3 regions of the Flavonifractor sp. An52 genome follow, and region 2 is predicted to be linked to each of the others. Evidence: riboswitches for the same ligand, from Rfam matches in the RefSeq annotation. Region 2 holds a riboswitch; each other region holds the start of a gene.

What was found. A riboswitch is a leader RNA that binds a small molecule or an ion and turns the genes downstream of it on or off. The one in region 2 is predicted to bind cobalamin.
Positions count from the first base shown of each region.
Region 1: linked by a shared signal. The riboswitch ahead of cbiD (cobalt-precorrin-5B (C(1))-methyltransferase CbiD) and the one ahead of B5G06_RS01940 (hypothetical protein) in region 2 are both predicted to bind cobalamin.
Region 3: linked by a shared signal. The riboswitch ahead of B5G06_RS03070 (energy-coupling factor ABC transporter permease) and the one ahead of B5G06_RS01940 (hypothetical protein) in region 2 are both predicted to bind cobalamin.

Region 1 is NZ_NFIB01000005.1:37,069-46,989, forward strand. Features, by position in the region: gene B5G06_RS02960 (lysylphosphatidylglycerol synthase transmembrane domain-containing protein) at 1-574, shown strand, start outside; gene B5G06_RS02965 (ROK family protein) at 665-1,615, shown strand; gene B5G06_RS02970 (hypothetical protein) at 1,664-1,924, opposite strand; gene B5G06_RS02975 (cation-translocating P-type ATPase) at 2,115-4,550, shown strand; gene B5G06_RS02980 (GNAT family N-acetyltransferase) at 4,553-5,005, shown strand; cobalamin riboswitch at 5,054-5,237, shown strand; gene cbiD (cobalt-precorrin-5B (C(1))-methyltransferase CbiD) at 5,332-6,468, shown strand; gene cobM (precorrin-4 C(11)-methyltransferase) at 6,515-7,270, shown strand; gene B5G06_RS02995 (cobalt-precorrin 5A hydrolase) at 7,267-8,256, shown strand; gene cobJ (precorrin-3B C(17)-methyltransferase) at 8,253-8,990, shown strand; gene cobK (precorrin-6A reductase) at 8,992-9,735, shown strand; gene cbiE (precorrin-6y C5,15-methyltransferase (decarboxylating) subunit CbiE) at 9,732-9,921, shown strand, end outside.
Region 2 is NZ_NFIB01000003.1:93,040-102,960, reverse strand. Features, by position in the region: gene ilvA (threonine ammonia-lyase) at 1-670, opposite strand, end outside; gene B5G06_RS01960 (toxic anion resistance protein) at 836-1,999, shown strand; gene B5G06_RS01955 (response regulator transcription factor) at 2,102-2,773, shown strand; gene B5G06_RS14565 (sensor histidine kinase) at 2,775-4,415, shown strand; gene B5G06_RS01945 (DUF975 family protein) at 4,464-5,291, shown strand; cobalamin riboswitch at 5,344-5,538, shown strand; gene B5G06_RS01940 (hypothetical protein) at 5,692-6,345, shown strand; gene polA (DNA polymerase I) at 6,556-9,216, shown strand; gene B5G06_RS01930 (GNAT family N-acetyltransferase) at 9,228-9,842, shown strand; gene B5G06_RS01925 (DUF6199 family natural product biosynthesis protein) at 9,827-9,921, shown strand, end outside.
Region 3 is NZ_NFIB01000005.1:50,937-60,857, forward strand. Features, by position in the region: gene B5G06_RS03025 (bifunctional adenosylcobinamide kinase/adenosylcobinamide-phosphate guanylyltransferase) at 1-43, shown strand, start outside; gene B5G06_RS03030 (adenosylcobinamide-GDP ribazoletransferase) at 40-807, shown strand; gene B5G06_RS03035 (bifunctional adenosylcobinamide kinase/adenosylcobinamide-phosphate guanylyltransferase) at 804-1,160, shown strand; gene B5G06_RS03040 (histidine phosphatase family protein) at 1,151-1,744, shown strand; gene cbiB (adenosylcobinamide-phosphate synthase CbiB) at 1,741-2,718, shown strand; gene cobD (threonine-phosphate decarboxylase CobD) at 2,758-3,813, shown strand; gene B5G06_RS03055 (cobyric acid synthase) at 3,813-5,309, shown strand; gene B5G06_RS03060 (precorrin-8X methylmutase) at 5,313-5,960, shown strand; gene B5G06_RS03065 (sirohydrochlorin cobaltochelatase) at 5,966-6,751, shown strand; cobalamin riboswitch at 6,727-6,922, shown strand; gene B5G06_RS03070 (energy-coupling factor ABC transporter permease) at 7,020-7,673, shown strand; gene B5G06_RS03075 (energy-coupling factor ABC transporter substrate-binding protein) at 7,687-7,983, shown strand; gene cbiQ (cobalt ECF transporter T component CbiQ) at 7,986-8,765, shown strand; gene B5G06_RS03085 (ATP-binding cassette domain-containing protein) at 8,762-9,610, shown strand; gene cobI (precorrin-2 C(20)-methyltransferase) at 9,607-9,921, shown strand, end outside.

The DNA of each region.
Region 1 (9,921 bases), on a different contig from region 2:
CCTGACGGTGGGAATGCTCTCCCTCATGTTCCTGCCCAACGCTGCCCGCAAGCTTACCGGCGGCGTGCTCAAGCTGCTGGTGAAGGTGCGCATCATCCGCAATGGGGACAAGGCCCGCCAGCGGCTGGAGAAGCAGATGGAAGAGTACCACAAGGGTGCCCAGTGCGTCAAACAGAATCCGGGCATGATGGTGGGCCTGGTGCTCATCACCATCGTCCAGCTCACCGCGCTCTTCTCCGTTCCTGTGGCGGTATATTACGCCTTCGGCCTGTCGGGTGCCAGTCCGCTGGAGATCATCGCCACCCAGGCGCTGGTGACCCTGGCGGTGGCCAATCTGCCGCTGCCCGGCGCCGTGGGCGCCTCTGAGGGCGGCTTTGTGACCGCCATGGCCCTCTTCTTCGGTTCCAGCCTGGTGACGCCTGCCGTGCTGGTGTCCCGGGGCATCAGCTTCTACTCCTTCCTGGTGATCAGCGCCATTGTCGCGCTGGCGGTCCATCTGCGGACCCGCCGCCAGCGGAGAATGGAGGATTCCACCCCTTACCCTAAGCAGGCCCGGGGGCCTATCGTGACCTGAAAAACGGCGTCCTATGGACGCCGTTTTTTCCTCTTGTGCCGCCGGGCCGGGTGCATTATAATCAGGGAGAAGAACAAAGGAGGCGGGATGATGTACTATTTGGGGATCGATCTGGGCGGCACCAACGTGGCTGCCGCTGTGGTGACTGAAAACGGTGAACTCTTGGGCAAGGTCAGTCTGCCAACCCCCCGGGGTGTGCCGGCGGAACAGGTAGCCGATCAGATGGCGGCAGCCTCCCGGGCGGCGGTGGAGCAGGTGGGCCTGTCCATGGATGATATTGAGTCGGTGGGCATTGGTTCCCCTGGTACCATTGAGCCTGATACCGGCGTGATCCGGTTCTGGTCCAACCTGGACTTTTCCAATGTGCCCCTCACCGCCCTGATGGAGGAGCGGCTGAACAAAAAGATCTACCTGGAGAACGACGCCAATGCCGCCGCTCTGGGCGAATTTGCCGCCGGCGCCGGCAAGGGCAGCCAGTCCATGATCGCCATTACCCTGGGTACCGGTGTGGGCGGCGGCGCTGTCCTCAACGGCAAGCTGTATACTGGCTTCAACTACGCCGGCATGGAAGTGGGCCACTTTGTCATTGAGCACGACGGCCGGCTGTGTACCTGCGGCCGGAAGGGCTGCTTTGAAGCCTACTGCTCCGCTACCGCCCTCATCAAACGGACCCGTGAGGTCATGGAGGAACACCCCGACTCCAAGCTGTGGGAGTTGGCGGGCACTCTGGAGGCGGTCAACGGCCGCACCCCCTTTGACGCCGCCGCCCTGGGCGACGCGGCCGCCGGAAAGGTCATCGATGAGTATGTGGATTACCTGGGCTGCGGTGTGGCCAGCCTGGTGAACATCTTCCAGCCGGAAGTGTTCTGCATCGGCGGTGGACCCTCCGCCCAGGGGGAGACGCTGATGGCTCCCGTGCGCTACATCCTGAATCGGGAGGACTACGCCCGCAACAGCGTCCACCGTACCCGGCTGGTGCGGGCGGCTCTGGGCAACGACGCCGGTATCATCGGCGCGGCCCTGCTGCCCCTTTTCCGATAAACCCAAACAGGGCCCGCCCTCCGGCGGGCCCTGTGCTTTTGGGGCGGCTTACTCCACCGGCTCGTAGCCGTCGCAGCAGTCGGGCGGTTCCTCTTCCTCTCCCGCCGCCGGACGGGGAAAGGCCAGCAGGGACAGGCCGAACAGCCCTGCCGCTCCCAGGGCTATGACCTGGAGCCGGTGCTCCTCCAGCCAGGGGCGGCGGTCGGCCAGAGCGGGCAGCTTGAGAGCGCCCGCGTACAGCAGGGCGGCTCCGCCGCCGCACAGCGCCAGCCGGAGCAGGACCTGCATCTTGTCTGAAATGGGCTCCATGGATACCCCTCCTTTGATTCCAGTATAGCGGAGAAGGAGGGGCTCCATGCCCCTGACTTAAGAAATTGTGGAGAATTGGTTAAGATTTATCCGGCGGCCTTGTATGCGCTGAAAAAATCGGCTATAATGTGACAAGATTTTGGAAATTGTCCGTCCTGAGGACGGAATTTACAGTATTGAGGGCGACTACATGAAAGGCAAGCAGAAACAGCATCCATCTCCTCAGGCTGTCCCCCGTCCCCGGCGGGATGTGCCCCGGGTGAGCGCCGATCCCAATCTGGGCCTGACCATGGCCCAGGTGCGGGAGCGCCAGCAGAACGGCTGGGCCAACGATCCGGTGGAATCCCCCACCAAGACCGTGGGGCAGATCGTGCGGGCCAACGTCTTTACCTTCTTCAACTTCATCTTTGTGGTGCTGGCTGCTCTGCTGATCTTTGTGGGATCGGTGGAGGACCTTTTGTTCCTGCTCATCGCCATGGCCAACACCGGCATCGGCATTTTGCAGCAGCTGCGCTCCAAGCAGACCATCGACAAGCTCAACCTGCTGGCCGCCCCCCGGGCCAACGTGGTGCGGGAGGGACAGCTGGGCTCGGTGCCCGCCGCCCATCTGGTGCGGGACGACGTGGCGGAGCTGGCCTCCGGCGACCAGATCCCCGCCGACGCCACGGTGCTGGCCGGTCAGGTCCAGGTCAACGAGGCCCTCATTACCGGCGAGGCCGACGCCATCGTCAAGCGGCCGGGAGACGCCCTGCTTTCCGGTTCCTTTGTGGTGGCGGGACGCTGCCGGGCCCGGCTGGACCGGGTGGGGGCCGACTCCTACGCCGCCCGCCTTACCCTGGAGGCCAAAAAGGACGTCACTGTGGGCAAGAGCGAGATGATGTCCTCTCTGGACAAGCTGATCCGGGTCATCGGTATCCTGCTCATCCCCATCGGCATTGCCCTCTTTGCCAAGGAATATTTTATTGTGGGCCGCACCTTCCAGGAGACGGTGGTGTCCACAGTGGCCGCCCTCATCGGCATGATCCCCGAGGGCCTCTACCTGCTGACCAGCGTGGCTCTGGCGGTGAGCATGATCCGGCTGGCCCAGGGCAAGGTGCTGGCCCAGGATATGAACTGTATCGAGACCCTGGCACGGGTGGACGTGCTGTGCGTGGACAAGACAGGCACCATCACTGAGCCCCGGATGGAGGTGGGCGAGGTGGTGTACCTGGACCCGGAAAAGTACGCCGAGACCGAGGTCACCGAGATCCTCAACGCCTTTTATCAGGTTTCCGAGGCGGACAACGATACTGCCCGGGCCATGCAGAAGAAGTTCCACGGCCGGTCGGCCTGGCACGCGGAAAAGGCCATCCCCTTCACCTCCGCCACCAAGTGGAGCGCCGCCGTCTTTCCCGGCCACGGCGCTTATCTGGTGGGCGCTCCCGAGTTCATCCTGGGGCCCCGGTACGGGGATCTGAAGGAGCAGGTGGACCCCTGGTCCGCCAAGGGCTACCGGGTGCTGCTGGCTGCCGAATACCAGGGGATGCCCGACCAGAAGGGGCTGGACCCCCGGCGGGTGTGCCCCATGGCCCTGGTACTGCTGTCCAACCGGGTGCGGGAATCGGCACCCAAGACCTTCCAGTTCTTTGCCGAGCAGAAGGTGGCCGTTAAGGTCATTTCCGGCGATAACCCGGTGACGGTGGCCGAGGTGGCCCGTCAGGCGGGCATCCAGGGGGCGGACCGCTATGTGGACGCCGCCACCCTCCACTCCGATGCCGACATGGACCGGGCGGTGCGGGAGTTTACCGTGTTCGGCCGGGTCACTCCCGACCAGAAGCGCAAGCTGGTCCAGGCCCTTCAGCGGGCGGGCCACACCGTGGCCATGACCGGCGACGGCGTCAACGACGTACTGGCCCTGAAGGACGCCGACTGCGGCATTGCCATGGCCTCCGGTGCGGAGGCCGCCTGCCACGCCGCTCAGCTGGTGCTCCTTAACTCCGACTTTGCCGCCATGCCCAAGGTGGTGGCGGAAGGCCGTCGGGTCATCAACAACATCCAGCGTGCCGCCGCCCTCTATCTGGTGAAAAACATCTTCTCCTTTTTCCTGTCCATCATCTCTCTGTTTGCCACCTTCCCCTACCCGGTGACCCCGCTGCAGATCTCCTTCCTCAGCGCCGTCACCATCGGCGTGCCCTCCCTCTTCCTGGCTCTGGAGCCCAACCACGCCCTGGTGAAGGGAAAATTCCTCACCAATGTGTTCCGGGCGGCCCTGCCAGGCGGCCTTACCGACCTGATTATCGTGCTGGGGCTGGAGGCCTTCTATCTGGCCTTCGGTTTCACCACCAACGAGTTGTCCACCATGTCCACCATTCTGCTGGTGGTCATCGGCCTGCTGGTGCTCTATCAGGTGTGTAAGCCCTTCGATTGGAAGCGGCGGGTACTGATGATCGCCATGTCTGCCTCCTCCGCGGTGGCCATTATCTGGTTTGGCGCCAGCTTTGGCCTGAGCCAGCTGACCATTCAGTCCTTCCTGGTACTGGTGGTGTTCCTGGGCCTGTCCTACCCGGTAATGAACGTGCTGCTGAAGGTATGCCAGTACGGCGCTCTGCTGTGGGACAAGGCCAGACACCTGCGGCACCGCACATGAGTTTGACGGTGCGTCCCTATCGCCCGTCGGACTGCCCCATTCTGGCGGAACTCTTTTATCAGACGGTCCATGGGGTGTGCGGGCGGGATTATACCCCGCAACAGCTGGATGCCTGGGCCGATGGCCAGGTGGATCTGGCGGCCTGGGATGCCTCCTTTCAGGCCCACACCACTTTGGTGGCGGAGTGGGACGGCGTCATTGTGGGCTTTGCCGACCTGGCCGACGGCGGCTATCTGGACCGGCTCTATGTACACAGGGACTATCAGCGTCGGGGGATTGCCGCCGCCCTGTGCGACGGCCTGCCCGGCGCCCGGCTGACCCATGCTTCTCTCACCGCCCGGCCCTTCTTTGAGCGCCGGGGCTGGCGGGTGGAGCGGGAGCAGCAGGTGGAACGCCATGGGGTCAAATTGACCAATTTTGTCATGGTATGGGAACCGCCCTGTGCGCTCATATGACAAGAAATTACCTTTACTTTTCCTCTGCGTCCTGATATAATGAGCGGAGAATTGAATCGTATCCGCAGTTGTGGCAGTGCCGCGAAAGGGGAAGCCGGTGCAAATCCGGCGCAGTCTTACCTCTACTGTAAGCGTGGACGAAGGCGCAAATACCATTGGCCCGTGGGGCTGAGAAGGTGCGCCGGAGGAGGAAACGCAAGCCAGGAGACCCGCTGCAGGGATACCGTATTGCGTAGCTCTGAGGTGGAGAGGTGCGGCATTTTTTCATTGAAAAAGGCCCTCCCCAAAGCTGGGGAGGGCCTTTTTGTGTCGAAGGAGGCGGTCTGGTGCTGGAACTGTATATCCCGGTGGGGAACAAGCAGCTGCGCTGCGGCTATACCACCGGCACTTGTGCCGCCGCCGCTACAGCCGGGGCGGTCCGGCTGCTGCTTACCGGGGAGGCTTTGCCCGCGGTGCGGGTGGATACCCCTGCGGGGATCACGGTGGAGGCTGAACTGCTGGAGCAGTCCGCCGGAACCGGCTGGGCCAGCTGTGCCGTCCGGAAGGACGGCGGGGACGACCCGGATGTGACAAACGGTACCCTGATTTTTGCCCGGGCGGAAAAAACCGGCGCCCCCGGCATTATCATCGACGGCGGTACCGGCGTGGGCCGGGTGACCCGGCCCGGACTGGACCAGCCGGTAGGCGCAGCTGCCATCAACTCCACCCCCCGGCGGATGATCCGGCACCAGGCGGAGGAGGAGATGGCCAGGGCGGGCTATACCGGCGGGCTGTCCATTACCATTTCGGTGCCGGAGGGGGAGGCCCTGGCCGCCCACACCTTCAACCCCCGGCTGGGTATTGAAGGGGGCATCTCCATCCTGGGTACCAGCGGCATCGTCCGCCCCATGAGCGAGGCCGCCCTCATTGACTCCCTCTACCTGGAGCAGGATATAGCCAAAGCCGCAGGCGTGACCGATCTGCTGGTTACCCCCGGCAACTACGGGGATTCCTTTGCGGAGGGGAACCTGGGGCTGGACCTGACCCACCGCTGCACCTGCAGCAATTATATCGGCCACGCCATCGACCACGCTGCCGGGCTGGGCTTCCGATCCTTCCTGCTGGTGGGCCACCTGGGCAAGCTGATTAAAGTGGCGGCGGGGAACATGAACACCCACTCCAAGGTGGCCGATGGCCGGCGGGAGACCCTCACCGCCCACGCTGCCCTGGCGGGCGGGAGCCCGGCGCTGCTGAAAGCCCTCTTTGCCTGCCCTACCACCGATGCCGGGGTGGAGCTGCTGAAGGAGGCCGGGCTGCTGGAGCCGGTGATGGCCTCCATCGCACAAGCCCTGGAGGAGGTATTACGCCACCGGGCCGGGCCGGACCTGGCCATCGCGGCGGTGTTCTTCTCCAACCAGTACGGACTGCTGGGAAAGACAACAGGGGCTGACAACTTGCTGGCTCTGCATCAACATCAATCGTAGGGGCGACTTTTACGGCCGTCCGCCGATACAGATAGGAGTTTCGATTATGGTACATTTCATCGGCGCGGGCCCCGGTGGGGCCGATCTCATCACCGTGCGGGGAGCTAAGCTGCTGGGGGAGGCGGATGTCATCATCTATGCCGGTTCCCTGGTGAACCCCGCCCTGCTGGATTATAAAAAGGAGGGCTGCCAGGTCTATGACAGCGCCAAGATGACCCTGGAAGAGGTCATCGAGGTGATGAAGGAGACCGAGGCCAGAGGGGGCACCACCGCCCGGCTCCACACCGGCGATCCCTCTCTGTACGGCGCCCACCGGGAGCAGATGGATGAGCTGGATCAGCTGGGCATCTCCTACGACGTGACTCCCGGCGTGTCCTCCTTCTCGGGAGCCGCCGCAGCCCTCTGCGCGGAGTATACTCTGCCTGACGTATCACAGTCGGTTATCATTACCCGTATGGCGGGACGCACTCCTGTGCCCGAGGGGGAGCAGCTGCGGAAGATGGCCTCCCATGGCTGTACCATGGTGCTCTTCCTGTCCACCGGCCTGCTGGAGCAGGTGGAGGAGGAGCTGATGGCGGGGGGCTATTCTCCCGATACCCCAGCGGCCATTGTGTACAAGGCCACCTGGCCGGAGGAGAAGGTGTACCGCTGCACTGTGTCCACTCTGGCCAAAGCCGCCAAGGAGAACCATGTAACCAAGACGGCCCTCATTACCATCGGTTATTTTCTGGGGAACGATTACCAGCGGTCCAAGCTGTACGACCCCACCTTTACCCATGAATTTCGGGAGGCCAGCAAGTGACGGCGGCCATCATCGCCTTTACCCGGCGGGGGGCGGTCTTGGGCCGTACCCTGGCCGACGCCTTGGAGGCCACCCTCCATGTGCCCGCCCGGTTCGCCCCCGAGGTGGGAGCGGAGGCCTACGACAGCCTGGAGGGCTGGACCGCCAAAGCCTGGACCGAGGAGGATGCCCTCATCTTTATAGGGGCGGCGGGCATCGCCGTTCGGGCCATTGCTCCCTATGTGAAGGATAAGTTTACCGACCCCGCCGTGGTAAGCGTGGACGAGGCTGGACGGTTCGTCATCCCCCTGCTGTCCGGCCATGTGGGCGGGGCCAACGAGTTAGCCATCAAAGTGGCCGCCCTCACGGTTGGTCAGGCGGCAGTGTCCACCGCCACCGACGTCAACGGCCTGTTCGCCGTGGACGTGTGGGCCAGGGAGCGGGACATGGTCATTACCGACCGGGTGCTGGCAAAAGAGGTGTCCGCCGCCCTGCTGGAGGGGAAGCCGGTGGGCTTTGTCAGCGACTTCGGCCACCCCTGCCCGGAGGGGCTGACCGGGGACCATGCGGAGCTGGGGGTGTGGGTCACCTATCGGAAAGGAAAGGGACCCTTTTCCCGCACCCTGCGGCTGGCCCCTAAGGGGCTGGTCCTGGGCATTGGCTGCCGGAGAGGAACTCCCATGGAGACCATCCAGGCGGCGGCGGATGAGGCCATGTCCGGCTATGAAGCCCAGGCGATGGCCCAGGTGGCCACCATTGATCTGAAAGAAAACGAGCCCGGCCTGCTGGCCTTCTGTGCCGCCCATAACCTGCCCCTGTCCGTCTTTTCGGCGGCGGAGCTGGAGCAGGCGGAGGGAATATTCACCCCGTCTGCCTTTGTGGCCCATATCACCGGGGTGGACAACGTGTGCGAGCGGGCGGCAGTGTGTGCCGGAGGGACTATTCTGGTGCCCAAGCAGGCAAAAAACGGCGTCACCGTGGCGGTGGCGGGAAGGAAGATCCTATGAAAAAAGTAACTGTCATCGGACTGGGCCCCGGCGGAGGCGCCGACCTCACCGGGCGGGCCCGGGCCGCTTTGGAAGGGTGCGACCTGATCGTGGGCTATACCGCCTATATCGAGCTGGTCAAGCCGGATTTCCCGGAGAAAGAGGTGCTGTCCACCGGGATGCGCCGGGAGGTGGACCGCTGCCGGGCTGCCGTGGAGGCCGCCCTCACCGGCAAGGACGTGGCGGTGGTGTGCTCCGGCGACTCCGGCGTGTACGGCATGGCGGGGCTCATCTACGAGGTGGCCCAGGACTATGAGCCCATCGAGATCGAAGTGGTGCCCGGCATCACCGCCGCCTGCGGCGGCGCCGCCGTGCTGGGCGCTCCTTTGACCCACGACTTCGCGGTGATCTCCCTGTCCGATCTGCTCACCCCCTGGGAGAAGATCGAGAAGCGTTTGAGTGCTGCCGCCCAAGCGGACTTCATGATCTGCCTCTACAACCCCTCCAGCCGGAACCGGCCCGACTATTTGCAGCGGGCCTGCGACATCCTGCTGCGGGACAAGGACCCCAACACCGTGTGCGGCACCGTCCGCAACATCGGCCGGGAAGGGGAGGAGGGCAAGCTCCTCACCCTGGCCCAGCTGCGGGACACCCAGGTGGATATGTTCACCACCGTGTTCATCGGCAACAGCCAAACCAAGGTGCTGGGCGGTAAGATGGTAACCCCCCGGGGCTACCTCCAGCGGGGGGAATAAGATGAACATCCTGCTCTTCGGCGGCACCGGCGAGGGGAGAGAGTTGGCCCAGTGGCTGCTGGGTCAGAAGATCCCCACCCTGGTGTGCGTGGCCACCGACTACGGCGAGACCCTGCTCCCCCCCCAGGCGGAGGCCCATGTGGGCCGGATGGACCGGGGGGAGATGGAGGCTCTGATGGCCTCCCGCCCCTTCACCCATGTGGTGGATGCTACCCACCCCTACGCCGTGGAGGTGACCGCCAACATCAAGGCGGCGGCGGAAGGGGCCGGTCTGCCCCTCCTGCGGCTGGTGCGCCAGTCCGACGGCGAGGATCTGTGCCACAAGGCGGGAGACATGGCCGGGGCGGCGTATATGCTGGAGCGGTTGCCGGGTAATGTGCTGCTCACCACCGGCAGCAAGGAGCTGGACGCCTTTGCCAGGCCCGGCCTGGTAGAGCGGTGCTATCCCCGGGTACTGCCCATGGCGGACTCCCTGGACCGCTGCCTGAAGCTGGGCTTTCCGCCCAAAAACATCATCTGTATGCAGGGCCCCTTCTCCAAGGAGCTGAATGTGGCCCTGCTGAAGCAATATCACATCAAGACTCTGGTGACCAAGGACACCGGGGGTTACGGCGGGTTCCGGGAGAAGGCGGAGGCCGCCCGTGAGGCGGGGTGCGCGCTGCTGGTGGTGGAGCGGCCCCGGGCCGAGACTGGCCTGACCCTGGAGGAATGTAAGGAAAAGCTGCTGCGGGAGGGAGAAGCATGAAAGTCTATCTCATCGGCATGGGCATGGGCGCCCCCGAGACCATGACGGTGTGGGCGCTGGAGACCGTCAAGGAGTGCTCCACCCTGGTGGGCGCTCCCCGGCTGCTGGAGCCCTTCCAGGAGAGCCACAGCTGCGTCCCTCTCATCGCCGGAAGCGATATCGCTGAATACATCGAAAAGCAGCAGG
Region 2 (9,921 bases):
CCTTGTCCAGGGTGACCACATGACCGGCATCCAGGCTGGCCTTCATGGAGGCGGCCCCGGTGGGCTCCACGCCGATGACGGCGACGTTGGGATTGAGCAGCTTGGCCAGGGTGGACACGCCGGTGGCCAGTCCGCCGCCGCCGATGGGCACCAGGATCACGTCCACGTCGGGCAGGTCCTGGAAGATTTCGTAAGAGATGGTGCCCTGGCCGGTGGCGATGGCGGGATCGTTGAAGGGATGGACGTAGGTCAGGCCCTCCTCAGCAGACAGCTTGGCGGCCAGCTCGGCGGCGTCGTCAAAGGTCTCGCCGTGGAGCACTACCTTGGCACCGTAATCCTTGGTGTTGTTTACCTTCACCAGGGGAGTGGTGGTGGGCATGACGATGGTGGCGCTCACGCCGGCCTGCTGGGCGGCGTAGGCCACACCCTGGGCGTGGTTGCCGGCGGAGGCGGTGACCAGACCCTTGGCCTTTTCTTCCTCGGTCAAGGTGCTGATTTTATAGTAGGCGCCCCGGATCTTGTAGGCGCCGGTGACCTGCATATTTTCCGGCTTGATGTAGATATGGTTGCCGGTTGCCTTGGAAAAGGCGGTGCTGTAGACCAGACTGGTGTTCCGGATGACCCCGGAGAGCACGCTGCGGGCCTCCTTAAATTCTTTCAGGGTGAGCATGGGGCAAGACTTCCTCTCTAAAAACGGAATATCGGAATATGTTTTTAATGATACTGACTTTTTGAGGGAAAGTCAACGTGTTCTTGACAGGGGAATGGGGGAACGGTACAATGATTTGGAAGAACAAGCCGGCGCTGCCGGTATGGAATATGGAGGGACGCAGTCATGGCTGACAACATGGATTTTACCCCGGAGCTGACGCTGACCCCGGATCTGGGTACCGCCGCGGCGGAAGCGCCTGCCGCGCCTCAGTTGAGCCTGGACCCCAACGCCAGTGAGGAGGCCAAGGCCATTCAGTTGGACGAAAGCCAGCTCACCGAAGCTGAGCGCAAGATGGTGGATGACTTTGCCCAGAAGATCGATCTGACCGATACCAATCTGGTGCTCCAGTACGGCGCTGCGGCCCAGAAGAACATTGCCGGTTTCTCGGAAAATACCCTCAACTCGGTGCGTACCAAGGATCTGGGCGAGGTGGGACAGGCCCTGTCCTCTCTGGTGGTGGAGCTGAAGGGCTTCGGCGGCGAGGAGGACGAGAAGGGCTTCTTCGGCTTCTTCAAGAAGAAGCGCAACCAGCTGGAGGCCATGAAGGCTTCCTACTCCAAGGCGGAGACCAACGTGAATAAGATCGTGGAGGTGCTGGAGGCCCACCAGGTGACCCTGATGAAGGACATCGCCATGCTGGACCAGATGTACGACCTCAACACCAAATATTATAAGGAACTGACCATGTATATCCTGGCGGGCAAGAAGCGCCTGGCCCAGGTGCGGGCCGGAGAGCTGGAGCAGCTGCGTCAGAAGGCGGCCCAGAGCGGCGCCCAGGAGGACGCCCAGGCCTATAACGACCTGGCCAATATGTGCACCCGCTTTGAGAAGAAGATCCACGACCTGGAGCTGACCCGGATGATCTCCATCCAGATGGGGCCCCAGACCCGGCTGATCCAGAACAACGACACCCTGATGCTGGAGAAGATCCAGTCCTCTCTGGTGAACACCATCCCCCTGTGGAAGAGCCAGATGGTGCTGGCCCTGGGGCTGGAGCACTCCCGTCAGGCCACCGCCGCCCAGAGCGCGGTGACCAACATGACCAACGAACTGCTGCAAAAGAACGCCGATATGCTGAAAATGGGCACTTTGGAGACCGCCAAGGAGGCCGAGCGCTCCGTGGTGGACCTGGAGACCCTCCAGCATACCAACCAGCAGCTCATCTCCACCCTGGATGAGGTCATGAACATCCAGCAGGAGGGCGCCCAGAAGCGCCGGGAGGCCGAAGCGGAGCTGGGCCGTATCGAAGGCGAGCTGAAGCAGAAGCTTCTGGAATTGAGAGGCTAAGCAGGAACAATTAAAAGGCGCTGCAATATCATTGCAGCGCCTTTTTTGACATCAGATGGACATATCTTTTTGCTATCCTGTGAATGAAAGGAGAGGGGAGCCATGGCGGACCATATTCTGGTGGTGGAGGACGAGGCCCGTATCCGTGATATTATTCGGGACTACTTTACTGCTCACGGTCTGGACTGCGATCTGGCCCGGGACGGGGAGGAGGCCCTGGACCTGCTGCGGGACCACGACTACGATGCCATGCTGCTGGACGTGCTCATGCCAAACCTGGACGGCTTTTCGGTCTGCCGGGTGGTACGCGCCAAGAGCCGGATGCCCATCCTCTTCCTTACCGCTCTGGGCAGTGAAGAGGATGTGCTTCAGGGGTACGCCCTGGGCGCGGATGACTATGTGACCAAACCCTTCTCCCTGGCGGTATTGCTGGCCAAGACAAAGGCGGTGATCCGCCGCAGCCGGGGAGCGGGAGATAGTGAGATCTTGAGATGCGGAGCCATTGCCGTGGACCTTGCTGGACATACCTGCACCGCAGCGGGGAAGCCGGTAAGCCTGACCAAGCGGGAATATGACCTGCTGCTCTGCCTCATCCGCAACAAAGGTCAGGTGCTCAGCCGGGACCGGCTGCTGGACAAGGTGTGGGGCATCGACTTCGAGGGAGGCCAGCGGGCGGTAGACGTACGCATCAAGAGTCTGCGCTCCGCTCTGGGGACTGCCGGGAAACAGATTAGGACGGTGTTCAAAACAGGGTATCGAATGGAGGGGGACTGACATGAAGAATGGACGGCTCCTGCTGAAACGTTTTGTGCTGATGTCAGTGATCTTTCTGCTGCTGTGGGGGGCGGTCATGGGGGCCGCCGTCTGGCGGAACAGCCAGTGGAGCCGGGAAGATGTCTCCCGGCGCATGAATGAATATCGTATGGGATTCCAGCGCAACAGCCAGCTGACCTGGTCGCCGGGGACGCATACCGGGGTGGTGTACTTCGGGACCTGGGACCCGGAGCGGGCAGACATACTGCTGAGCCGGAATACCTATCTGCTGGGCCGCTATGGGGGACAGCTGGTGAGTCGGGCCTATGACAAGGAGGGGAGCCTGCTGGGTCAGAGCCAGCTGCTCACGGCCTCGATCACCGTGTATCCGCCGGGAGATACCGTGCATTTTGAGGATTATGATCTGCTCTTTGACCCGGTGATGACGGACGAGGAGCAGGTGGCGGCGGCCCGCATTCTGGAGGAACACCCCTGGCTCACCGGGTCGGAACCCTACGGCAACCCGGAGCAGGACAGCTTTGAGGGAGTGGTGGTCACCGGCTGGCGGGATGGGGCTGTGATCTATCCACAGAAGGTGGTACTGAAGTTTGCTGACGGCCCTGTCACCCTGATGGAGTCGAAAAGTGGTTTTTTCCAGGGAAAGGAACTGGAAGAATATCAAGCCTTTGATGTGCAGATCTACGCCGCCTTGGTAGGGGCAGGCGGGCCGGAGGCCCGGCTGGAAGCGTACCAGGCCATGGAAGAGAAATTGGACCAGCTGGAGTTATATTGGGAGGAACACGGTGGAAGCATCGCCCTGGGGGATGGAGTGACCATGATGACCCCGTGCGAAGAGATGACCCTTGCCACCACCTATCAGCTGCCTGATACTTATTATTTCTATGGGTTGGGTCCCCTTGCCCTGAGTACCCTGGGGGCGGCGGTGGCCCTGGCGCTGTTCACCGCCTGGCTGGAGAGTCGGGCCATCCGGCGGGAACGGGCCTTCGTCCGGGGGGCGGCCCATGAACTCAAGACTCCTCTGGCGGTGCTGCGCACCCATGCCGAGGCCCTGCGGGAGGACATCGACCCCGCCAAGCGGGGCCAGTACCTGGACACCGTAGTGGCTGAGAGCGACCGGATGGCGGCCCTGGTGGGGAGCCTGATGGACCTGGCCCGGCTGGAGAGCGGCGGCAAGGTGGAGCGGGAGCCCCTGGATCTGGCCGCGCTGGTGGAGAATGGTGCTGCACGGCTGTCCCTGCTGGCGGAGGAAAAGAACATTGAACTGCGTACTCAACTGGCCCCGGCATCCATGCTGGGGGACCGGCTGCGGTTGGAGGAAGTGGTGGACAATCTGGCGGACAATGCCCTGCGCCACTGCACCCCCGGCGGCGCGGTGACCATTGCCCTGGCCCAAAAGGGACGGCGGATCACGCTGACCGTGGACAATGACGGCCCCGTCATCCCGCAAAAACATCTGGACCGCCTGTTCGAGCCCTTCTACCGGGGGGATGAGGGCCGCAGCCGGGCGGACGGAGGTACCGGTTTGGGCCTGGCCATTGTCCGGGCGGCGGTGGAGGCCCATGGAGGCCGCTGCTGGGCGGTCAACCGGACGGGGGGCGTGACCTTTACGGTGGTGCTGCCCGGGTTGCAATCGGAAACATGATGTGGTATCATTTCCTCAACAAGGTAGAAACGATTGTGAGGGAGTACCATGGGATATAACCGTCCTGAGTCCAAGTGGCTGGCACGGGATGCCATGCGGGGGGCCTATCCCCACCCCATGCTGGTGACGCTGGTGTATGTGCTGCTGACCGGTGTACTGAGCAGTGTGGTGCTGAATTTTGTATCTGAGCCTTTTCAGGCTGCCTATTTTTATCTGACAGAGACCAGCTATGAAGTGGAAGAGATCCTGACCGCCATCTTTACCCCCCAGCGCATTGCGGTGATTCTGGTCATGGAGCTGCTGCTGGCGCTCTATAGCTGGGTGATGGATTACGGATATACCTCCTATAGCCTGCGATTGACCCGGCGGGAAGGTCCCAGCTACCGAAATCTGCTGGATGGCTTTTATACGATAGGACGGGCACTGGCTGTGAATTTCCTGTCGGCCCTGTTTGTGTTCCTGTGGGGGCTCATCGGTATGGCGGTCTATGTGGGCTTTGTGTTCCTGGCCTATCTAATGCACAGCGTCACCCTGATCCTTGTCGGCGCTTTGATCATGCTGGTTTGGATGATTGCCATATCCTATCGTTACCGGCTGGCGGTCTACTTTCTGCTGGACCACCCGGAGATGGGCGCCCTGGAGGCCATTGGCCACAGCCGCCACGCCATGCGGGGCAATATCATGGCACTGTTCGTACAGGACCTGTCCTTCCTGGGATGGCTGATTTTGTCTCCCTTCACCCTGGGTATTCTGAGCCTGTGGATCGGCCCCTATATGGGGGCGGCCAATGCCAATTTTTATAACTGGGTGGTGTATGGAGCCTTTCCTCAGCGGCCTCAGCCCGGCGGGTGGAACGGACCTTACGGCGGGATGTAACCAAAGTAGGCATTGTATTTTCGGACGAAGATGATATAATAGAAACAACAACTGAATCCAATCAGCGGTTGGTAGCTGTCCGTCCTCAGGGGCGGAGCTTTCAATGGGAATGCGGTGCAAGTCCGCAGCAGCCCTCTCTACTGTAAGGATGACGAGCGCTCATAAGGTCACTGTCCGGGTACGGATGGGAAGACGGGCGTAAGGTTGAATCCAAGCCAGGAGACCAGCCAGCCGCGACGGTAACGCGCATATTCGGCGGGGAAATGGCGCGTGACAGCACAGGCATTTGAGCTGATGAAAAAAGAGTTTCCCGTCCGGGAAACTCTTTTCTTTTGCTATGGCCTGGGCCATGGATGTCCCCGCCGGAATCCATTTGCAGCGGCAGGGAGGTAGTAAAGCTATGGAACGGACCGGAAAGAACAGATTGTCCCAGCGGGAATTGAATGAATATCGCCAGTGGCTGGCGGAACTGGAGGAGGAGATGACCGATACGCCCGGATTATCTCAGCAGCTGGATGGAGATCTTACCCTCTATTTTTCCCCGGAATGTCCCATTGGCAGACAGGTGTATACCAGCTTTTCCGACGAAGAACTATTGGAGTCACTGGTGGAGACCATGGAGGGGCGCAATGGTTCGCCCCGTCCGGAGCGGCTGCTGTGCGTCTACCGCTGGTATCTGGAAAAGCGCTTTGGTTCCCTCCATCATGCCTGTTGGCGGGCCCGGGGCAGGAGCCGCCAGCAGGCGGCAGAGCGGATGTGGCCGGCGGACTGGCCCGAGCGGGTGGACACCCTGCCCTTCCTGAAGCGGTGCGCGTCCCGGGGCGTATGCCTGGATGAGGACGCCCGACAAACACTGGGGGAGTACTGCGCGGCGGTCCGGCGGACAGGTCAGCCTCCCTGCCGGGAGGAGCTGCCCGGGGAGCTGGATGTATTGTTCAGACAAGTGGGCTGCACCTGGCAGACCGGACTGGAATTGCTGGGCATTCCTGCGCTGAGCAAGTCTGTGCGCCGGCATATGCGGCGTTATTGGGCGCGGAATGTTAGCCATGCCTGAAGCCGGAGGGGAAGGACCTTCCTGATACCGCCGTCTCAGAAGGATCTATATCCTGCTGGCTTCTGCCGAGGGGTATTTGGCCTCGGCACGCATAGCGGTCACCATTGTGAGGTGACCCGGCGGGCGTTTCTCTTGTATGGGACGGAGAAAGCTGGTATACTATAACCTGAGATTTTATGTCCGGTGTGCCGGACAGCAGGAGGTCCTTTCATGAAGCTTATGGTCATTGACGGCAATTCCATCATCAACCGTGCCTTTTACGGCATCAAGCTGCTCACCACCAAGGACGGCACCCCCACCAACGCTGTCTATGGCTTCGTGAATATCCTGCTCAAGCTGATAGACGAGGAACAGCCCGACGCCCTGTGTGTCACCTTTGACCGGAAGGCCCCCACCTTCCGCCACCTGGCCTATGAGGGCTACAAGGCCCAGCGGAAGGGAATGCCGGAAGAACTGGCGGCTCAGCTGCCCATCCTGAAGCGGGTGCTGGAGGCCATGAACATCCCTCGCTATGAGATGGATGGCTGGGAGGCCGACGACCTCATCGGTACCATCTCGGTGAAGGATACCGCCGCCGGGTGGAATACCGTCATCGTCACCGGCGACAAGGACTCCCTCCAGCTGGTCACCGATACCACCCGGGTGAAGCTGGTGTCCACCCGCATGGGCCAGACCACCACCAAGGAGATGACCCCCGAGGCCTTCCGGGAGGCCTACGGCTTTGATCCCATCCACATGGTGGACCTGAAGGCCCTGATGGGGGATACCAGCGATAACATCCCCGGTGTCAAGGGGATCGGTGAAAAGACCGCCATGGACCTGATCCAGCGCTACCACAGCGTGGAAGCCATTTATCAGGATCTGGAAAGCGTAGAGGCCAAGCCTGCCGTGCTTAAGAAACTGACCGAAGGGGCAGACCAGGCTAAAATGTCCTACGACCTGGCCCTCATCCACTGCGATGCCCCCATCGACTTCACCCCCGAGGCCAACCTGCGGAAGGAACCCAATGCCGCCGTCCTGTACGAGCTTTTCCTCAAGCTGGAGTTCAATAAGCTCATCGACAAGCTGGGCCTCAGCGCTCCTCAGGGGGAGGTGCAGCAGGAGGAACAGTTTACCGGCACCTGCACCAGCGAAGATGTCACCGATTTGAACCGGGCAGAGGAGCTGTTGTCCATCTGGCGGCAGAAGGACAGCGTGGATGTGCTGGCCCTGCCCTCTCTGGACGTGGTTGTGGTGGAGCACTGGGAGAGTGAGCAGGATAGCCACGCCGCCATTCTCCGGGCTGACCAGCTGGAGGGGTATAACAGCGTTTTGAAAGCCCTCTTTGCTCCTGACATCAAGAAGAACACCCACGATGTGAAAACCCTGCTGTCCCGGCTGCTGGACGAGGGCATCGAGGGAGGCGGCTTTGTCTTTGATACGGCTCTGGCGGCCTATCTGCTGGCTCCCACCGACGGCAGCTACGAGCTGGAGACTTTGGGTATGCGGTGGTTCAACCATGAGTATGCCAAGGCCAAGGATACCTACCTGGCCAAGGATGCCTTTACCCCTCTGGCCGATCAGGCAACGGTGCTGGGTGCCTTGTTCTCCCACTGCGCCCTTATCGGCGCGTTGAAGGAGGCTATGGCCCCCCGGCTCACGGAGCTGGGTATGGATAAGCTGTACTATGAGGTGGAGCTCCCCCTGTGCCCGGTGCTGGCGGAGATGGAACACGCCGGGGTGCTGGTGGATCGGAACGCCCTCACCGCCTTTGGCCAGATGCTGGATGAGCGGATTCAGGCCGATGAGGCCCTGATCTACGAACTGGCGGGGGAGCAGTTCAACATCAATTCCACTCAGCAGTTCGGCAAGATCCTCTTTGACAAACTGGGCCTGCCCCCGGTGAAAAAGACCAAGACCGGCTACTCCACCAACGCCGAGGTGCTGGAAAAGCTGCGGGACAAGCACCCCATTGTGGAGGCGGTGCTGGACTACCGTCAGCTGGCCAAACTGAAGTCCACCTATGTGGACGGGCTCACCAAGGTGATCGCCGCCGACGGGCGCATTCACACCTCCTTCCAGAACACCGTCACCGCCACCGGGCGTCTCAGTTCCACCGAGCCCAACCTGCAAAACATCCCCGTCCGCACCGAACTGGGGGCGGAGCTGCGGAAGATGTTTGTGGCCCCGGCGGGGAAGATGCTGGTGGACGCCGACTACTCCCAGATCGAGCTGCGGTTGCTGGCCCACATCGCAGGAGACGAACATATGATATCCGCCTTCCGCTCCGGGGAGGACATCCACACCGTTACCGCCTCCCAGGTGTTCGGAGTGGCTCCTGAAGATGTGACCCACGAGATGCGCCGCCGGGCCAAGGCGGTGAACTTCGGTATCGTCTACGGTATCTCCGACTTCTCCCTGTCCCAGGACATCGGGGTCACCCGGGCGGAAGCCAAGGAGTATATGGAGAAATATTTTGAGAAATACTCCGGTGTCCACGCCTATATGACCCAGGTGGTGGAGCAGGCCAAGGCAGACGGCTATGTGTCCACCCTCATGGGCCGCCGCCGGTGGCTGCCCGAGCTGAAATCCTCCAACTTCAATATGCGCTCCTTCGGGGAGCGCGTGGCCCTGAATATGCCCATCCAGGGTACCGCCGCCGATATCATCAAGCTGGCTATGATCCGGGTGGCGGACAAGCTGCGCTCCGAGGGGCTGGAGGCCCGGCTTATCCTCCAGGTCCACGACGAACTCATCGTGGAGTGCCCGGAAGGGGAGACCGACCGGGTCAAGGCTCTGCTGGAGAACGAGATGGAGCAGGTGGTGCAGCTGGCCCTGCCTCTCATTGCCGAGGCTCATGCCGGGAAGAGCTGGGCGGAGGCCAAAGGCTGAAAGGAGCAGTTATGGAATTGCGTCCTGTGACCGGCGGCGCACTGCGAGACTGGTATGACCAGGAACTGACCCAGGCCTTTCCGCCCAATGAGTGTAAGCCTTTGGCGGACATCAAGGCCCTGATGGACCAGGGACGCTATGAGGTGTGGGGCCTCTTTGACGGTGAGACCCTGCTGGGCTACGCCACCCTTTGGATGGAACCCGGGGATAAAAGCTGTATTCTGCTGGACTATCTGGGGGTGACCGCCGCCCGGCGGAATGGAGGCCTGGGCAGTCAGATTGTCCGGATGCTGGCGGAGCGGCTGGCGGGGAAGTCCCTGCTGCTCATTGAGGCGGAGCGGCCGGTGGAGGGGGACGACCCGGCGGAGAATGCGCTCCGTCGCCGCCGCCTGGCCTTCTATGAGCGGTGCGGTTTGATTCCTGCCTACGATATGGCCACCTGCGGGATGCGCTTTACCACCTTTTTGCCGGAACGTCCTGCCGATCTGGCCCCGGTGATGGCCCTGCATAAGGCTATTTACGGCCCCGTCCGCACCGATGTAAAGGTACCGCTGGGGCCGGATGAGCTGCCGCCCGGCCCGCCGGCGTGGATGGAGAAAGGAGAGACGGAATGGAGCGTTTGCTGATGTGCCTGGCTGCGTTGGCCTGCATTGCCCTGGGTATTTTTATGCTGGCCAAGCCGGAACTCTGCTGGAAGCTGGAACA
Region 3 (9,921 bases), on a different contig from region 2:
GGTGTGCGGCATCCCCGTGGCGTGGAAAGGAGAACGTGCGTGAAAAGTCTCATCATTGCCTTTGCCATGTACTCCAAAGTGCCTATGCCCCGGGTGGACTGGGAAAAGAAGGCCCTGTCCTGGGCCCTGTGCTTCTTCCCTCTGGTGGGAGCGGTTATCGGTGCGGTGCTGTACGGCTGGATGGCCCTGGCCCGGTACCTGGGCTTCGGCCCCCTCTTCTTCGCCGCCTTCGCCTTGCTCATCCCCATCGCCCTCAGTGGCGGTATCCATCTGGACGGCTTCTGCGACACCTGCGACGCCCTGTCCTCCCACCAGACCAGGGAGCGCAAGCTGGAGATCTTGAAGGATTCCCACACCGGGGCCTTTGCCATCATCTGCTGCGGGCTCTACCTGCTGGTATTTTTCGCCTGCTGGAGTGAGGTGGCGGCAGCGGGGCGGGCCGCATTGGTGCTGGCGTTGGGGCCGGTGCTCTCCCGCAGCCTGTCCGGTCTCTTTGCCGTTACCCTGCCCAACGCCCGGGGCACCGGCCTGCTGGCCACCTTTACCGACACCATGGATACCGCCAAGGCCCGTGGCGTCATGGTGATCTGGGTGGTGGCCTGCGTGGCCGCCATGCTGTGGCTGGACCTGTGGACCGGCGGCGCCGCCCTGCTGGGGGCAGGACTGGCCTGCCTGTACTATCGGGTCATGAGCCAGCGGCAGTTTGGAGGCGTCACCGGCGATCTGGCTGGCTTCTTCCTCCAGATCTGCGAGCTGGGCATGGTGCTGATGGTGGCTGTGGTCCAGAAAATCGAGGTGTTGGTATGATACTCATCGTTGGCGGTGCGGGCCAGGGAAAACTGGACTATGTGCTGCAAAAAACCGGATATACCCCAGACCAGGTGGCCCATACCCCGGAGGAAGCCAGAACCAAGCCCGTCTTTGACGGCCTGGAGCAGTGGCCTCACCTGGACGAGGAGGAGCTGCTGACCGCCAATCCCGACCTGATCCTCATCTGCGATGAGGTGGGCTGCGGCGTGGTACCCATCGACCCGGCCCAGCGGGCCTGGCGAGAGGATGTGGGTCGGCTGTGCTGCCGCCTGGCTAAGCGGGCGGAGCGTGTGGAGCGCATTTTCTGCGGCCTGCCCATGACCCTGAAAGGAGACAAACCATGGAACTGATCCTCATTCGGCACGGAACCACCCAGGGCAACCTGGAGAAGCGCTTTGTGGGCACTTTGGATGTACCGCTCACCCCCCAGGGGGAGGAGCTGGCCCGTAAAGTGGGGCCCACCCTGCCCTATGTGGAGCACATCTACCGCTCCCCCCTGATGCGGTGCCGCCAGACGGCAGAGCTGCTGTGGCCGGGGGTGGAGACCACCGTGATCGAAGAGCTGCGGGAGACCGACTTCGGCCCCTTTGAGGGGAAAAACCACGAGGAGCTGAAGGACGATCCCCTGTATCAGGCCTGGATCGGCCAGGGCGACCGTTTGAACTTTGCTGCTATGCCGGTAGGGGAGACCGCCGAGCAGGTGGTGGAGCGGGTATCCATCGGCCTGGGGAAGCTGGCCAGGGATGCCGCTGCCCGCGGCTTTGAGCGGGTGGGCGTGGTGTCCCACGGCGGGGCGCTGATGGGCCTGCTGTCCAAGTATGGCCGCCCGGAGCGGGAGTATTACGGCTGGATGTGCCCCAACTGCGGTGGCTTCCGTATGGCCCTGGACCCGGATACCCTGGAACTGACGGTGCTGGAGGAGTACAAGGGATGAGTTGGTGGATCAGTCATTTGACGGCGCTGCTCATTGGCTTCTGCCTGGACCTGCTGCTGGGGGACCCCCACTGGGCCCCCCACCCGGTGCGGGCCATCGGCGCCCTCATCTCCGTGCTGGAGAAGGGACTGCGGAAGATTTTCCCCAGGTCTCACGGCGGTGAGCTGGCAGGGGGCGTGGTGCTGGTGCTTCTCACCCTGTTCATCCCCACCGGCCTGACGGTGCTGCTGCTGTGGGGGTGCTGGCTGGTCAGCCCCTGGCTGTCCCTGGCGGTGGAGAGCGTGATCAGCTACCAGCTGCTGGCCACCAAGTCTCTGGCCGCCGAGAGCCGTAAAGTGTACGATGCCCTCAAGACCGGGGATCTGGATAAAGCCCGGTACGCTGTTTCCATGATCGTAGGCCGGGACACCGACCGGCTGGACGAGGCCGGGGTAACCAAGGCGGCGGTAGAGACGGTGGCGGAAAACGCCTCCGACGGCGTCATCGCCCCCCTCATCTTCCTGGCCATCGGCGGCGCGCCCCTGGGTATGTTCTATAAGGCCGCCAACACCATGGACTCCATGGTGGGCTATAAAAACGACAAATATCTCTACTTTGGCCGGGCGGCGGCCAGGTGGGACGACGTGCTCAACTTCCTGCCCGCCCGCATCTCCGGCGTGCTCATGTGCCTGGGGGCTGTGGCGGCGGGGTATGACGGGAAGAATGCCTGGCGTATTTTCAAGCGGGACCGGAAAAAGCACAAGTCCCCCAACTCCGCCCACACCGAGGCCGCCTGTGCCGGCGCCCTCCAGCTCCAGCTGGCGGGCCCCAACTGGTACTTCGGCAAGCTGGTGGAGAAGCCCTACATCGGGGACGATCAGCGGCCCCCGGAGCCCCTGGACATCCTGCGGTCGGGCCGGATTTTGTATGCCACCGCCTTTTTCGCCCTGCTGCTCTTCTGCGGGGTGCCTCTGTTGATTTTATTGTTCCCCTGAGGGCAAAGGCCCGCAAGGGCCACGAAAAGGAGCGTTGTTATGCCAGTCTACACCCACGGCGGGGATATCCTCACCGCCCAGGCTGCCTATGGCGGGGAGGTCCTGGACTTTTCCGCCAACCTGAACCCCTTGGGGATGCCTGCCCCGGTGGCGGAAGCGGCCCGGCGGGCGGCGGACCAGTCGGCCTGCTACCCGGACCCTCTGTGCCGGGACCTGCGGCGGGCCATTGCCGCCCACGACGGGGTGGGGGAGGAGCAGGTGGTATGCGGCAACGGCGCCGCCGACCTGATCTTCCGATTGGTGTTTGCGCTGAAACCGAAAAAAGCTCTGGTTACCGCCCCCGCCTTCTCCGAATATGAGGAGGCCGTGACCTGCGTGGGCTGCCAGGTGGCCCGGTATACCCTGGACCAGAGCAGGAACTTCGACCTGGACGCTGGCTTCGTGGACGCCATCGAACCGGGCATCGACCTGGTGTTCCTGTGTACCCCCAACAACCCCACCGGGCGGTTGATCGGCCAGGATCTATTGGAAGAAGCGGTGAAGCGGTGCGGTGCTGTGGGTGCGGTGCTGGTGGTGGACGAGTGCTTCCTGCCTCTGGCCGCCGGCGGGCCGGGGCTGGCCCCCTGGCTGGCCAACCACCCCCATCTGGTGCTGCTGCGGGCCTTCACCAAAAGCTACGCCATGGCGGGTCTGCGGCTGGGCTACTGCCTGACGGCCAACGAGGGACTGCGGGAGCAGCTGGGCAAATTTGCCCAGCCCTGGAGCGTGTCCACCCCCGCTCAGGCGGCGGGTGTGGCCGCCCTGACCTGCTGTCCCCACTGGCCGGCGGAGGGCAGGCGCCTTGTGGAAAACTCCCGGCCCGGTCTGGCCGCCGGTCTGACGGCGGCAGGCTGTACCGTGATTCCCGGGCAGGCCAACTATCTCCTGTTCCGGCTGCCCGGCGTAGCCGATTTGAAAGAGAGACTGCTGGAGCGGGGGGTGCTCATCCGCTCCTGCGCCAACTACTACGGCCTGGGCTCCGACTGGTACCGGGTGTGCGTCCGGGGCGAAGAAGAAAACCGGCGGCTGCTGGCCGCCCTCAGCGAGGTGCAGTGATGGCAAAGGCAATTATGATCCAGGGTACCGCCTCCAACGCCGGCAAGTCTCTGCTGGCGGCGGGACTGTGCCGCATCTTCAAGCAGGACGGCTACAAGGTGGCCCCATTCAAGTCCCAGAACATGGCCCTCAACTCTGCCATCACCCCCGACGGGCTGGAGATGGGCCGTGCCCAGGTCATGCAGGCCGAGGCGGCGGGGGTGGCCCCCGATGTGCGGATGAACCCCATCCTCTTGAAGCCCACCAGCGATGTGGGCTCCCAGGTCATCGTCAATGGCATTCCCCGGGGTACTATGAAGGCCGGAAATTACTTCAAGTATAAGAAAAACCTGATTCCCGACGTGATGGAGGCCTATTCCTCTCTATCGGAGGAGTATGATATCATCGTCATTGAGGGGGCGGGCAGCCCGGCGGAGATCAACCTGAAAGAGGACGATATTGTCAACATGGGCATGGCCCGGCGGGCCAAGGCTCCTGTGCTGCTGTGCGGCGACATCGACCGGGGCGGCGTGTTCGCCTCCCTCTACGGCACGGTGAAGCTGCTGGACCCCGACGAGCAGGACCTGATAAAGGGCCTCATCATCAACAAGTTCCGGGGCGATGTGGAGATTCTCCGCCCCGGCCTCACCCAGCTGGAGGAACTGGCGGGCAAGCCGGTGCTGGGGGTGGTGCCCATGCTGGAGGTGGACGTGGACGACGAGGACTCCCTGTCCGCCCGATTGTCCAGATCCGGTAAAGTTAGCCTGGTGGACGTGGCGGTGATCCGCCTGCCCCGGCTCAGTAATTTCACCGACTTCAACCCCCTGGAGCGGATGGAGGAGGTCTCCCTCCGCTATGTGGGGAGCGCAGGGGAACTGGGCCACCCGGACCTCATCATCCTGCCCGGCACCAAGAATACGATGGACGATCTGCGGTGGCTGCGGCAGAGCGGCCTGGAAAGCGCCATTTTGAAGCACGCCGCCAAAGGCGGCGCGGTGGTGGGCATCTGCGGCGGCTATCAGATGCTGGGCAGCACCGTCTCCGACCCGGACGGGGTGGAGGGGGGCGGCACCCTGGCAGGGCTGGGCCTGCTGCCCTCTGAGACTGTGTTCCAGGGGGAGAAGACCCGCACCCAGGTGACCGGCACCTTTGCCGCTGCCGACGGTATCTTTGCTCCCATGGCCGGTGTGGCCTTTGAGGGCTATGAGATCCATATGGGCAAGACGGAGAGCGACGCCCCGCCGCTGGTGAGCTTTACCACCCAGACCGGGGAGGCACACACCGACGGCCTGAGCAACCGCAACGTGTGGGGCTGCTACGTCCATGGTATTTTTGACAAGGCCGGCGTGGCCTCTGCTCTGGTGAACTGCCTGCTGAAAGCCAAGGGTCTGGAGGGCCAGGCCGCCAGCGTGGACTGGCAGGAGTACGCCCAGCGGCAGTATGACAAGCTGGCGGACGGCCTGCGGGCCAGTCTGGACATGGAGCGGATCTACCGCATCCTGAACGGGGAGGAATGACCCATGAAAAAGATAGAGTTGCAGCGGGTGGCCCCCGCTGACATTGAGGCCAGAAGTATGGAGATCATCGGTCAGGAGCTGGGGGACCGGGAGTTTCCCGCTGACCAGCTGCCCATCATCAAACGGGCTATTCACACCAGCGCCGACTTTGACTACGCCGACAACCTGGTGTTCTCTCCTGACGCGGTGGCGGCGGGCATCGCCGCCATCAAGGGGGGCTGCACCATCGTCACCGATACCCAGATGGCCTTTTCCGGCATCAACAAGAAGGTGCTGGAGAAGTTTGGCGGCAAGGCCGTATGCTTTATGTCCGACCCGGACGTGGCCGCTGAGGCCAAGGCCCGGGGGGAGACCCGGGCCACCGTGTCCATGGAGCGGGCCGCCCAGCTGGAGGGCCCCCTGGTGCTGGCCATCGGTAACGCCCCCACCGCCCTGGTGCGGATCTGCGAGCTGATTGAAGAGGGGAAGATGGCCCCTGCTCTGGTGATCGGCGTGCCGGTGGGCTTCGTCAATGTGGTGGAGAGCAAGGAGCTGCTCCTCACCATGGATACCCCCCACATCGTGGCCCGGGGCCGCAAGGGTGGCAGCAACGTGGCTGCCGCCATCTGCAACGCCCTGCTCTATCAGGCCAGCAACAACGTACGGGAGTGAAGGATATGAATACACAAGCCCTTCTGGCGGTGTCCTTCGGTACCAGCCACCGGGACACCCTGGAAAAGACCATCGCCGCCATCGAGAAGGCTCTGGCCGCCGCCTTTCCGGAGCGCACCCTGCGCCGTGCCTTCACCAGCGGTATGATCCTGCGGAAGCTGGAAAAAGAGGGCACCCACATCGACGATGTACCCGCCGCCCTGGAGAAGCTGGCGGCGGAGGGATACACCGACGTGCTGGTCCAGCCCACCCATATCATGAACGGCGACGAGTATGACAAGATGATGGACCTGGCCGCCCCCTTTGCGGGGAAGTTTGAGAAGCTGACCTTCGGCCGCCCCCTGCTCACCGAGACCGGGGACTATCTGGACGCGGTGGAGGCTTTGCTCCACGACCTGCCGGAGGCGGAGGAGGGCAAGGCCATCCTCTACATGGGCCACGGCACCGAGCATTTCGCCAACTCCTGCTACGCCCTGCTGGAGTATGTCTTCCACGACCTGGGCCGGAAGGACGTCGTCATCGGCACGGTAGAGGGCTACCCCGGCTTTGGAGAGGCAGTGCGCCGCATCCAGGAGCTGGGCGCTACCAAAGTAGAGCTGCGTCCCCTGATGATCGTGGCGGGCGACCACGCCAAAAACGACCTGGCAGGCGATGAGGAGGACTCCTGGAAGTCCCTGCTGGAGCAGGAGGGCTACGCCGTCAACTGCGTGCTCCAGGGCCTGGGAGAGTTCCCCAGCATCCAGGCCCTCTTTGTCAAGCACGCCGGAGAGGCAAAACAACTCCAGGCGTAAGCCTGTTTTGCATAGAGGGCTGGGAAAAGGGAAGCCGGGTGGAAATCCCGCGCAGTCCCGCTGCCGTAAGAGAAGAGCCGCCGGGCACCATGTCACTGGGGAAACCTGGGAAGACGCGCGGCGGCAGAGAGACTCAAGCCGGAAAACCTTGCCCGGCCCGGAAACCACCCACCTACGAGTGATAGGAAAGGATGAGACAACCATGAAAACTCTGACTGCCAACAAAACCGTCCGCGCCGCGGCGGTGCTGGTGGGGCTGCTGGGTCTGATGACCATGAGCGCCTCCGCCATGCACATCGCCGAGGGTATGCTGCCGGTGAACTGGGCCATTGGCTGGGGCGCGGTGTGCGTGCCCTTCGTGGTGGCCGGCTTCTTCTCCATCAAGAAGAAGATCGATCAGGCCCCCCGGGCCAAGATCCTGCTGGCCATGTGCGGCGCCTTCGCCTTCGTGCTGTCCGCCCTGAAGATCCCCTCGGTGTCCGGCTCCTGCTCCCACCCCACCGGTGTGGGCCTGGGCGCCATCCTGTTCGGGCCCCTGGTCATGACGGTGCTGGGGCTGATCGTGCTGCTCTTCCAGGCCCTGCTGCTGGCCCACGGCGGCCTCACCACCCTGGGCGCCAACGTATTCTCCATGGCCATTGCCGGGCCCATCGTGTCCTGGCTGGTCTATAAGCTGCTGCGGAAGGCCAAGGCTCCTGCCGCTGTGGCGGTGTTTGCCGCCGCCGCCCTGGGTGACCTCTTCACCTATGTGGTCACTTCGGTCCAGCTGGGGGTCATCAACGGCGGCATGGTGAAGTTCCTCACCATCTTTGCCGTGACCCAGATCCCTCTGGCCATTGCCGAGGGCCTGCTTACCGTGGTGATCTTCAACGTGCTGGAGAAGTACAGCAAGACCGAGCTCCATGAGCTGCAGGTGCTGTAAGGAGGGGACGGATATGAAAGTTTGGCAGAAAAATTTGATTTTGATCCTGTTGGTGGCGGTCATTGCCGCTGTACCCCTGTGGCTGCTGCCCGACGCCGAGTTCGGCGGGGCGGACGGCCAGGCTGAGGAGGCCATTACGGAGCTTAACCCCGACTATGAGCCCTGGTTTGAGCCCATTCTGGAGCCCGCCAGCGGCGAGGTGGAGTCCATGCTCTTCGCCCTCCAGGCCGCCATCGGCGCCGGTGTGGTGGGCTTCATTCTGGGCCGCATCACCAAGAAGCCGGACGGGAAAGAGAAAGGAACGAACTGACCATGGGCACCGACCGCTACGCCTATCAGTCCCGCCTGCGGCGGGTGTCTCCCATGCCCAAGCTGCTGCTGACGGTAGTCGCTCTGGTGATCTGCCTGTGCTGCGACAGCGTGGCGGTGGGCCTGTTTACCCTGCTTCTGATGGGGGTGCTGATTACTGCCCTGGGGGGACTCTCCCCCAGGGTGTACCTCCATTTTCTCAAGGTGCCGATGATCTTCCTGGTCATTGGCTGTCTTACCATCGTGGCGGGGGCCTACCCCGCCGGGACGGAGATGGTGGCCGCCATTCCGGTAGGTGACAGTTTGTGGGGCTTTACCATGGATGGCCTGTGGATGGGCGGTCGGATTTTCTGCAAGGCCCTGGGGGCGGTGGGATGTATGTATTTTCTCTCCCTCAATACCCCCGTTACCGACCTGACCATGGCCCTGGGGCGGCTCCATGTGCCCAAGCTGCTGGTGGAGCTGATGGAGCTGATCTACCGCTTCATCTTCGTGTTGGCGGAGACGGCCTCCAACATCCGCACCGCCCAGGATTCCCGGCTGGGCTACCAGGGCTTCCGCCGGTCGGTGTCCTCCCTGGGGATGCTGGCCTCCATGGTGTTCCTGCGGGCATGGCGAAAGGCCGACCGTATCTATACCGCCCTGGAGTCCCGGGGCTATACCGGCAGTCTCACCACCCTGAACGACGCCTACCGTCCGGGGTGGGGGCTGCTCCCCCTCACCGTATTTGCGGCGGCGGGACAGATCGCCATTTGGTTTGTGGAAGGGAGGCTGCTGCCGTGAAGGCCATCCAGGCAGAAGATCTGTGCTATACCTATGAGGACGGCACCGTAGCGCTGGACCATATTACCTTTGCCGCGGAAAAGGGCAAGGTCACCGGTATTCTGGGGGCCAACGGGGCGGGCAAATCCACCCTGTTTCTCAGCCTCAACGGGGTGCTCACCCCCAAGAGCGGCAAGGTGCTGCTGGGCGGCCAGCCGGTGCGCTATGATAAAAAGGGCCTGCTGGAGCTGCGCCGCCGGGTGGGTATCGTGTTCCAGGACCCGGACGATCAGCTCTTCTCCGCCGACGTGTACCGGGACGTGTCCTTCGGCGGGGTGAACCTGGGCCTGCCGGCGGAGGAGGTCCGCCGCCGGGTGGAAGCCGCCCTGGAGCGCACCGGCGTGTCCCATCTGCGGGACAAACCCACTCACGCCCTGTCCTATGGCCAGAAGAAGCGGGTGGCTATCGCCGGAGTGCTGGTGATGGAGCCGGAGGTGCTCATTCTGGATGAGCCCACCGCCGGACTGGACCCCCAGGGGGTGAGCGACATCATGAAGCTGCTCACTCGCCTGCGGGACGAGCTGGGTATGACGGTGCTCATCGCCACCCATGACATGGACATCGTGCCCCTGTACTGCGACTACGCCTACCTGCTGGGCGGGGGCAAGGTGCTGCTGGAGGGCACGCCGGAGCAGCTCTTTGCCGACCCGGCGGCCCTGCGTGCCAATCATCTCCGTCTGCCCCGCATCGCCCACCTGATGGAGGTGCTGCGGGAGGTGGACGGCCTGGACGCCGACCGGTCCGCCGCCACCATCGGGGCGGCCCGGCGGGAGATCCTGCGAATGCTCAAGGAGGAAAACCAATGAGAGGAATGTTGTACGGCGTGGGGGTTGGCCCCGGCGATCCCGAACTGATGACCAAGAAGGCAGAGCGCATTATCCGCCAGGCGGCGGTGCTGGCCGTGCCCGATGCGGGCCGGGGAGAAAAGACCGCCCTCAATATCGTGGGAGAACTGGCCGACGGCAAGGAACTGCTGACCTGCGAGGCCCCTATGGTGCGGGACCATGCCGCCCTGGACGGGGCCTATGAGCGCAACGCCGACTTGGTGTGCGCCGCCCTGGACGCCGGTAAGGACGTGGCCTTCATCACCCTGGGGGACCCCACGGTGTACTCTACC